2 linked regions of the Phreatobacter oligotrophus genome follow. The protein of the gene in region 1 interacts with the protein of each later gene in a pairwise test. Links are inferred from orthologs where the notes say so. Each region holds a gene or a part of one and is shown on either strand. Other genes may lie near its edges. The genes, in order: C8P69_RS11575 and C8P69_RS04305.

Region 1 (3,295 bases):
CCCTGACGCCTCGGCGCTGCTCGCCGCGAAGGTCGCCGTTGGCCGCCTGCCGCGCGTCGGCGGCAGCCGGATCGTCCTCGTCGACGGCCATTACGCCCCCGACCTCGCCGATGGCGGCCCGCTCCCCGAGGGCGTCACCGTCTCCGGCCTTGCCGAGGCCCTGGTCCGCCGGTCCGAGCTGCAGACGCTGCTCGCCGGCCAGCCGGCGACGCGCGAGAACACCGCCTTCGCGCTCAACAACGCCTTCCTCACCGACGGTCTCCTCATCGAGATCGCGCCGGGCACCACGGTCGGCCATGCGCTGGATCTGGTCTTCCTGACCTCGGATGGCGCGGCGAAGCTGACCAATGCCCGCGTCGTGGTGATCGTCGGCGCCGGCGCCACGGCCGGCCTCGTCGAGACTCATGTCGGCCCTGCCGGCACCGAGTACCAGAAGAACGTGGTCGTCCAGGCGATCATCCGCGACGGTGCGCGGCTGGAGCATGGCCGCCGCCAGCTCGAGGGCGCGGACGCGCTGCACCTCTCGACCCTTGAAGCCGACATCGGCGCCGAGGCGCATTTCGACACGCTGACCCTGACCTCGGGCGCCTCCGTCGCGCGCAACCAGCTCTTCGTGCGCTTCTCCGGCGAACATGCCCGCGCCACACTGCGCGGCGTGACGCTGCTCAAGGGGCGCCAGCATGCCGACACGACGCTGGTCATGGACCATGCCGTGCCGAACTGCGAGAGCCGCGAGACCTTCAAGCACGTGCTCGACGGCGAGGCCCATGGCGTGTTCCAGGGCAAGATCATCGTCCAGCCCATCGCGCAGAAGACCGATGGCCGGATGATGAGCCAGACCATCATGCTGGCCGAGGGGCCGGCCATGGACAACAAGCCGGAGCTGGAGATCTTCGCCGACGACGTGGCCTGCGCCCATGGCTGCACCTGCGGCCGGCTCGACGAGGACCTGATGTTCTACCTGAACGCCCGCGGCATTCCCGCCAAGGAAGCCGAGGCGCTGCTGGTCGAGGCCTTCGCCCGCGAGGCGATCGAGGATTTCGGCGACGAGGGTCTCGGCGAGGCGGTGGAGGAGCTGCGCGCGGCCCTCTTCGCCTCGGTCACCGACTGGATGCTGGCGAGGACCTGACGCATGAGCCCGGACATGAGCCCCGCTGGTACCCACCCGGCTGTCGCCGGCGGCGGCTATGACGTTGACGTTATCCGCAAGGACTTCCCGGCGCTGAGCCTGAAGCCCTACGGCAAGGACCTCGTCTTCCTCGACAATGCCGCCTCGGCCCAGAAGCCGCGGCAGGTGATCGACCGGATCACCCGGGCCTATGAGAGCGAATACGCCAACGTCCATCGCGGGCTGCATTACCTCGCCAATGCCGCCACCGAGGCCTATGAGGCGGCGCGCGAGAGCGTGCGCGCCTTCCTCAACGCCCCTTCGGTCGATCAGATCATCTTCACCCGCAATGCCTCGGAGGCGATCAACCTCGCGGCAGCCTCCTTCGGCGGACTGGTGATCGGGGAGGGCGACGAGATCGTGCTCTCGATCATGGAGCACCACTCCAACATCGTGCCCTGGCATTTCCATCGGGAGCGGCGCGGGGCGAAGCTCGTCTGGGCGCCGATCGACGAGGACGGCAATTTCCTCATCGAGGAGTTCGAGAAGCTGCTCGGGCCGCGCGTGAAGATGGTGGCGCTGACCCACATGTCCAACGCCCTCGGCACCGTCGTGCCGATCAAGGAATGCATCCGCCTGGCCCATGCCCGCGGCATTCCGGTGCTGGTCGACGGCTCGCAGGCCGCCGTCCACATGGACGTGGACGTCCAGGACATCGACGCGGACTTCTATGTCTTCACCGGCCACAAGGTCTACGGGCCGACCGGCATCGGCGTGCTCTATGGCAAGCGCGAGCATCTCGAGCGCATGCCGCCCTATAATGGCGGCGGCGAGATGATCTCGGTCGTCACCACCGAGGGCGTCACCTACAACGATCCGCCGCACCGTTTCGAGGCGGGCACCCCCGCCATCGTCCAGGCCATCGGCCTCGGCGCGGCGCTGGACTACATGCAGTCCATCGGGCGCCCGGCGATCCGCGCGCATGAGGACAGCCTCGTCCGCTACGCGCATGAGCGGCTCGGCGCCATCAACTCGCTCAAGATCTTCGGCCATGCGCGGGACAAGGGCGCCATCGTCTCCTTCGAGATGAAGGGAGCCCATGCCCATGACGTCGCCACGGTCGTCGACCGCTATGGGGTGGCGGTGCGCGCCGGGACCCATTGCGCCCAGCCGCTTCTCCAGCGATATGGTGTGACCTCCACCTGTCGTGCCTCCTTCGGCCTCTACAACACCACCGAAGAGGTCGACCGCCTTGCGGAAGCCCTTCTCAAGGCCCAATCTCTGTTCGGGTGAGGCGGTTCCGCCTCGCCCCCGATGCCACGGACCTTGAACCCGATGGACGAGAGCCAGCCCCTCAACACCACCGTCGGTGGCGACACTGCCGCCATCCCGCCGGAGGAACTGGACCGCCTGACCGACGACATCGTCGCGGCCATGAAGTCGGTCTATGACCCCGAGATCCCGTCCGACATCTACGAGCTCGGACTGATCTACCGCGTCGACATCGACGATTCCCGCAAGGTCGCGATCGACATGACGCTGACCTCGCCGTCCTGCCCCTCGGCTGCCGAACTGCCGGGCATGGTGGAGAATGCGGTGGCGAGCGTGCCGGGCATTTCGGAGGTGAAGGTCACTCTTACCTTCGACCCGCCCTGGGACCAGAGCCGCATGTCGGACGAGGCCCGTGTCGCCCTCAACATGTGGTGACGGGCCGCGGTGTGACGGGGCTTTAACCCGTTCGTCGCAGTCTCTATATCTGTAAGCGATGCTTTGAACGCCGGACCTTGAATCCGCGCGGTTTCGGAGATGCAGATGCCGAAGATGCAGGCCATGCGGCTCACTGAAGCCGCCGCCGACCGGGTGAGGGATCTTGTCCTCGCGTCCGGCAAGGACAGTGCGGGTCTCCGCGTCGGGGTCACCAAGGGTGGCTGTGCCGGCATGGAGTACACGATGGAATTCGTCGACGAGCCCGGAAAGTTCGACGAGATCGTCGAGGATCGCGGCGTGCGCGTCTTCATCGATGCCAAGGCGGTGCTCTATCTCCTCGGCACCGAGATGGACTACGTCACCGACAAGCTGTCCGCGCGCTTCGTCTTCAACAATCCGAACCAGACCTCGGCCTGCGGCTGCGGCGAATCCATCGCGCTGACCCCGGCGCGTCCCGAGGCGCTGGGCACGGCCTGAGAT
Region 2 (3,109 bases), on another replicon or contig:
CGCGCTGCCATATTGCGCGGCGGCGATGAACGTCACGGCGGCGAGCACCATGCCACCGGCCGCCGCGACGACGCGGCGGGCGCCGGAGAGCACCGCCTCGGCGGGCACCAGGGCGAACCAGATGACGATGAAGGAGGAGAGGCCGCCGGACAACAGCGCGATGAGCGTGACGATACCGGTCAGCGCTGCGGCCGAGAACAGATGCGCCTGTTCATAGGCGCCGGTGCGCGACAGGAAGGCGGCGATCGCGATGGGCAGGACGAGCCAGCCGAAGGCGATGGTCTCGACCGGGCCGGGCACGCCCTTGAAGGCGAGGTAGAGCGGCAGGGCGGAAAGCGCCAGCAGGCCGGGAATCATGCGGGTGGCGATGAAGGCCCGGTGCCGGGCGAAGACCACGGGATCCACGGTCGCGGCCGGATGGACCAGGCCGTCGAGATAGGACCTCACAGAATGGATCAACGCGCTTTCACGCAACGCACGCACCCCGAACGCGGCATCCGCCGTTCTCACTTCGACGACCATGACAGGGCGGCGTGAAGGAAACGCTAAGTCCGGGGGGTCCGAGGGGCTCTGTTCCACCGGGCGCGGCGTTTTGCGGGCCATGGTGAAAAAAGACTTTCGGGCCCGTCCCACAGCCCTGGCGTGTACCGGTGGCCGGCAAGGTGCATCAACCTTAATCGAATTTCCGCGATGCATTTGCGGCCCGTTCACCTTGTCCGCCAAGGCCTCGTTCATGGCTCGCGGGCCAGGATCGTCACAACCGGAGCGGTGCCCTCGAGGCAAAAACGACCGCCCGGATACAGGGCTCCAGCGACCGGAAACGGCGTCATGTCATTCCTCTTCAAGGCCGCCTTCTGGCTTGGCCTCGTCTTCTACGTGCTGCCGCCGTCGGCTCCTCTGCCGCCATCGGCCGGCACCACCCTGCCAAGCTCTGGCGAGGTCGCGACCGCCGTCATCCGCGGCGCGACGCAGCTGTGCCGCGACCATGCCGAGACCTGCGCCCGCGGCGCCGGCCTCGTCACCGACACGGTGCAGCGCGAGCTGATCGGCGCCTCGACGCCGGCGGCCCATGACACGCTGACCCCGGCGGACCGCGAAGTGCCCTTCGGCGGCGTCCAGCCTCCCGTCGGTTCAGCGCCGCTGCGCGCGCCGCTGCCGCCCCGCCGGCCGGCCTGACCCTTTGTTTCGGGGAGGGGGCGGTCTATATGCCCCCCATGAGCCAGACCGCCCTGCCCTCGATCGACGAGATCAAAGACGCCTTCGCCCTGATCGATGACTGGGAGGAGCGCTACCGCTATCTCATCGAGATCGGCAAGGCGCTGCCCGGGCTACCTGAGGCGCAGCGCACCGAAGACAACCGCGTGAAGGGCTGCGCCAGCAATGTCTGGGTGGTCACCCATGTCGACCGGCCCGGACCCGACGCCGTCATCACCTTCGAGGGCGAAAGCGACGCCCATATCGTCAAGGGGCTGGTGGCGCTGACCCTCGCCTATTATTCGGGCCGTCCGGCGCGCGAGGTCGCGACCGACGACGCCTTCGGCCTGTTTCGCTCCTTCGGCCTCGAGCAGCACCTCACCCCGCAGCGCTCCAACGGCGTGCGGTCGATGATCGACCGCATCCGCCGCGACGCCGCCGCCGCGACGGCGAGCTGATCAGGCACCGAGCGCAGTAACCGCTTTGCGCGGGAAGTAGAACTTCCTGCGGCGGGTCGTAAAGCCGCATGCGGTAATTACCCATGGTTGCAAACCTCCGAGCTTCGCGCGATTCTTCTCGGGCGTCTCGGAGGGATCATCCATGAAGAAGTTTTTTTGGGGGGCGGCGCGGATGTTCCGGGAGGTCATTCACCGAAACCCAGTTCCATCGATCTCCCTCGGGCAAATCAAAATTGATATCCCCACAGATATTGGGGCTTTCTTCATTAATCCGACACGGTTCGGATTTGACATAGATGATAAAACAACCCCATTTTATTCGGAAGATACACATTTTCTTGAGAGATGCTATTCTAGTGAAACAAAACCCGATTTGCCGATACTTTATCGACAACTCACCGGCTTTGCTTCTCATAACATCCTTCCTGTGTTCTCGCCTTATCTCGACGCGACGGATGGGCAGATAGATGTTGTCGTCAACAGCACCCCGTACAGACTTCCGCCGATTCTCCATGAACATGGGGATCTGTCACTCCGCGCCCACAGGTCCCTGGGGCGCATCCGAACGCTCAAAGATGGGTCCGACGAAAACAACCGATCTCTACGTATTATCGACGTCACGGAATCAAAAATAATCTGTCAGCCCGCTTTTTACTTTGATCAGATCGCCACTAATATCGTCATGGACTGGGACAGCGGCGCCCTCGGACCTAGTACAACAATCAGGAATTCGATAGAAAAACCCGTGAAGGGCACACTAACCTCACTTCGGGATTCGGTTCTTGCAAACACACTTGGGGTTTGCGCGATGTTTTACAATCGCGAGCTCAAACCACTCATTCGTGTTAGAAAGCCCAATCTCGGCGCCCTACCGAACGGAGGCCTCCATTGCACAGTATCAGGTGTATATTTATTTGATGATGAGCCTGGGCGTAATTATCATCTTCATGTACTAGGAAAGGGAATGGTACACGAGATAGAACGCGAGACGAAGCTTGATGAGAAGCAATTCTTGTTTCTTCCTGTTGCGTTTGGTCGCGAACTTCCTCGAGGCGGAAAGCCTCAGCTTTTCTTTATAGCCATATCGCTAATTGACGACGATCGATTCTCTACATTGGCCTTGGAAGCCGAAGAAGCTGACGAATACACTCGCTTCGCCATTGCTGACGAAGGTCTTCATAAAGATGAAGATGGTCGATACTCTTATTTTAAGAAATACGATCCGCGAGTTTTTACGTATGAAGGTCTTGCATGTATATATATCTGTGAGAAATTTATTGAACTAAATAGAAATGAACTACTTCGTCGAATTCGTGATTTCAATGATTGACATTGCGCCATGCTCACATTCCTCCCCCTCGCTTGGCCGCGCCCGTAGAACCCGGAAGTTCATGGTGACGGCTGCAGACGGCAAGATATATCGCGCAGCGTGCTTCTGCGATGGTATGAAGCCGCGA

What was found.
Region 2: the proteins of C8P69_RS11575 (region 1) and C8P69_RS04305 interact in binary tests that used the Escherichia coli proteins (3 or more experiments, as listed by UniProt). The link is inferred for Phreatobacter oligotrophus from one-to-one orthologs.

The regions. Positions count from the first base shown.
Region 1 is NZ_PZZL01000004.1:370,935-374,229, reverse strand. The notes cover bases 300-3,272. They hold C8P69_RS11575 (cysteine desulfurase), read left to right. Parts: upstream 300-1,144; coding sequence 1,145-2,401; downstream 2,402-3,272. Other genes in these bases: sufA (Fe-S cluster assembly scaffold SufA), read left to right, coding at 2,915-3,272; C8P69_RS11570 (SUF system Fe-S cluster assembly protein), read left to right, coding at 2,444-2,815; sufD (Fe-S cluster assembly protein SufD), read left to right, coding at 300-1,129. Also shown: more of sufD, read left to right, coding at 1-299; more of sufA, read left to right, coding at 3,273-3,292; C8P69_RS11560 (TfoX/Sxy family protein), read left to right, coding at 3,294-3,295. UniProt on the Escherichia coli protein: Cysteine desulfurases mobilize the sulfur from L-cysteine to yield L-alanine, an essential step in sulfur metabolism for biosynthesis of a variety of sulfur-containing biomolecules.
Region 2 is NZ_PZZL01000002.1:75,341-78,449, forward strand. Bases 147-2,933 are described here. They hold C8P69_RS04305 (SufE family protein), read left to right. Parts: upstream 147-1,214; coding sequence 1,215-1,652; downstream 1,653-2,933. Other genes in these bases: C8P69_RS04295 (PAS domain-containing sensor histidine kinase), read right to left, coding at 147-459; C8P69_RS04300 (hypothetical protein), read left to right, coding at 829-1,176; C8P69_RS23430 (hypothetical protein), read left to right, coding at 1,795-2,933. Outside these bases: more of C8P69_RS04295, read right to left, coding at 1-146; more of C8P69_RS23430, read left to right, coding at 2,934-2,982. UniProt on the Escherichia coli protein: Participates in cysteine desulfuration mediated by SufS. Cysteine desulfuration mobilizes sulfur from L-cysteine to yield L-alanine and constitutes an essential step in sulfur metabolism for biosynthesis of a variety of sulfur-containing biomolecules.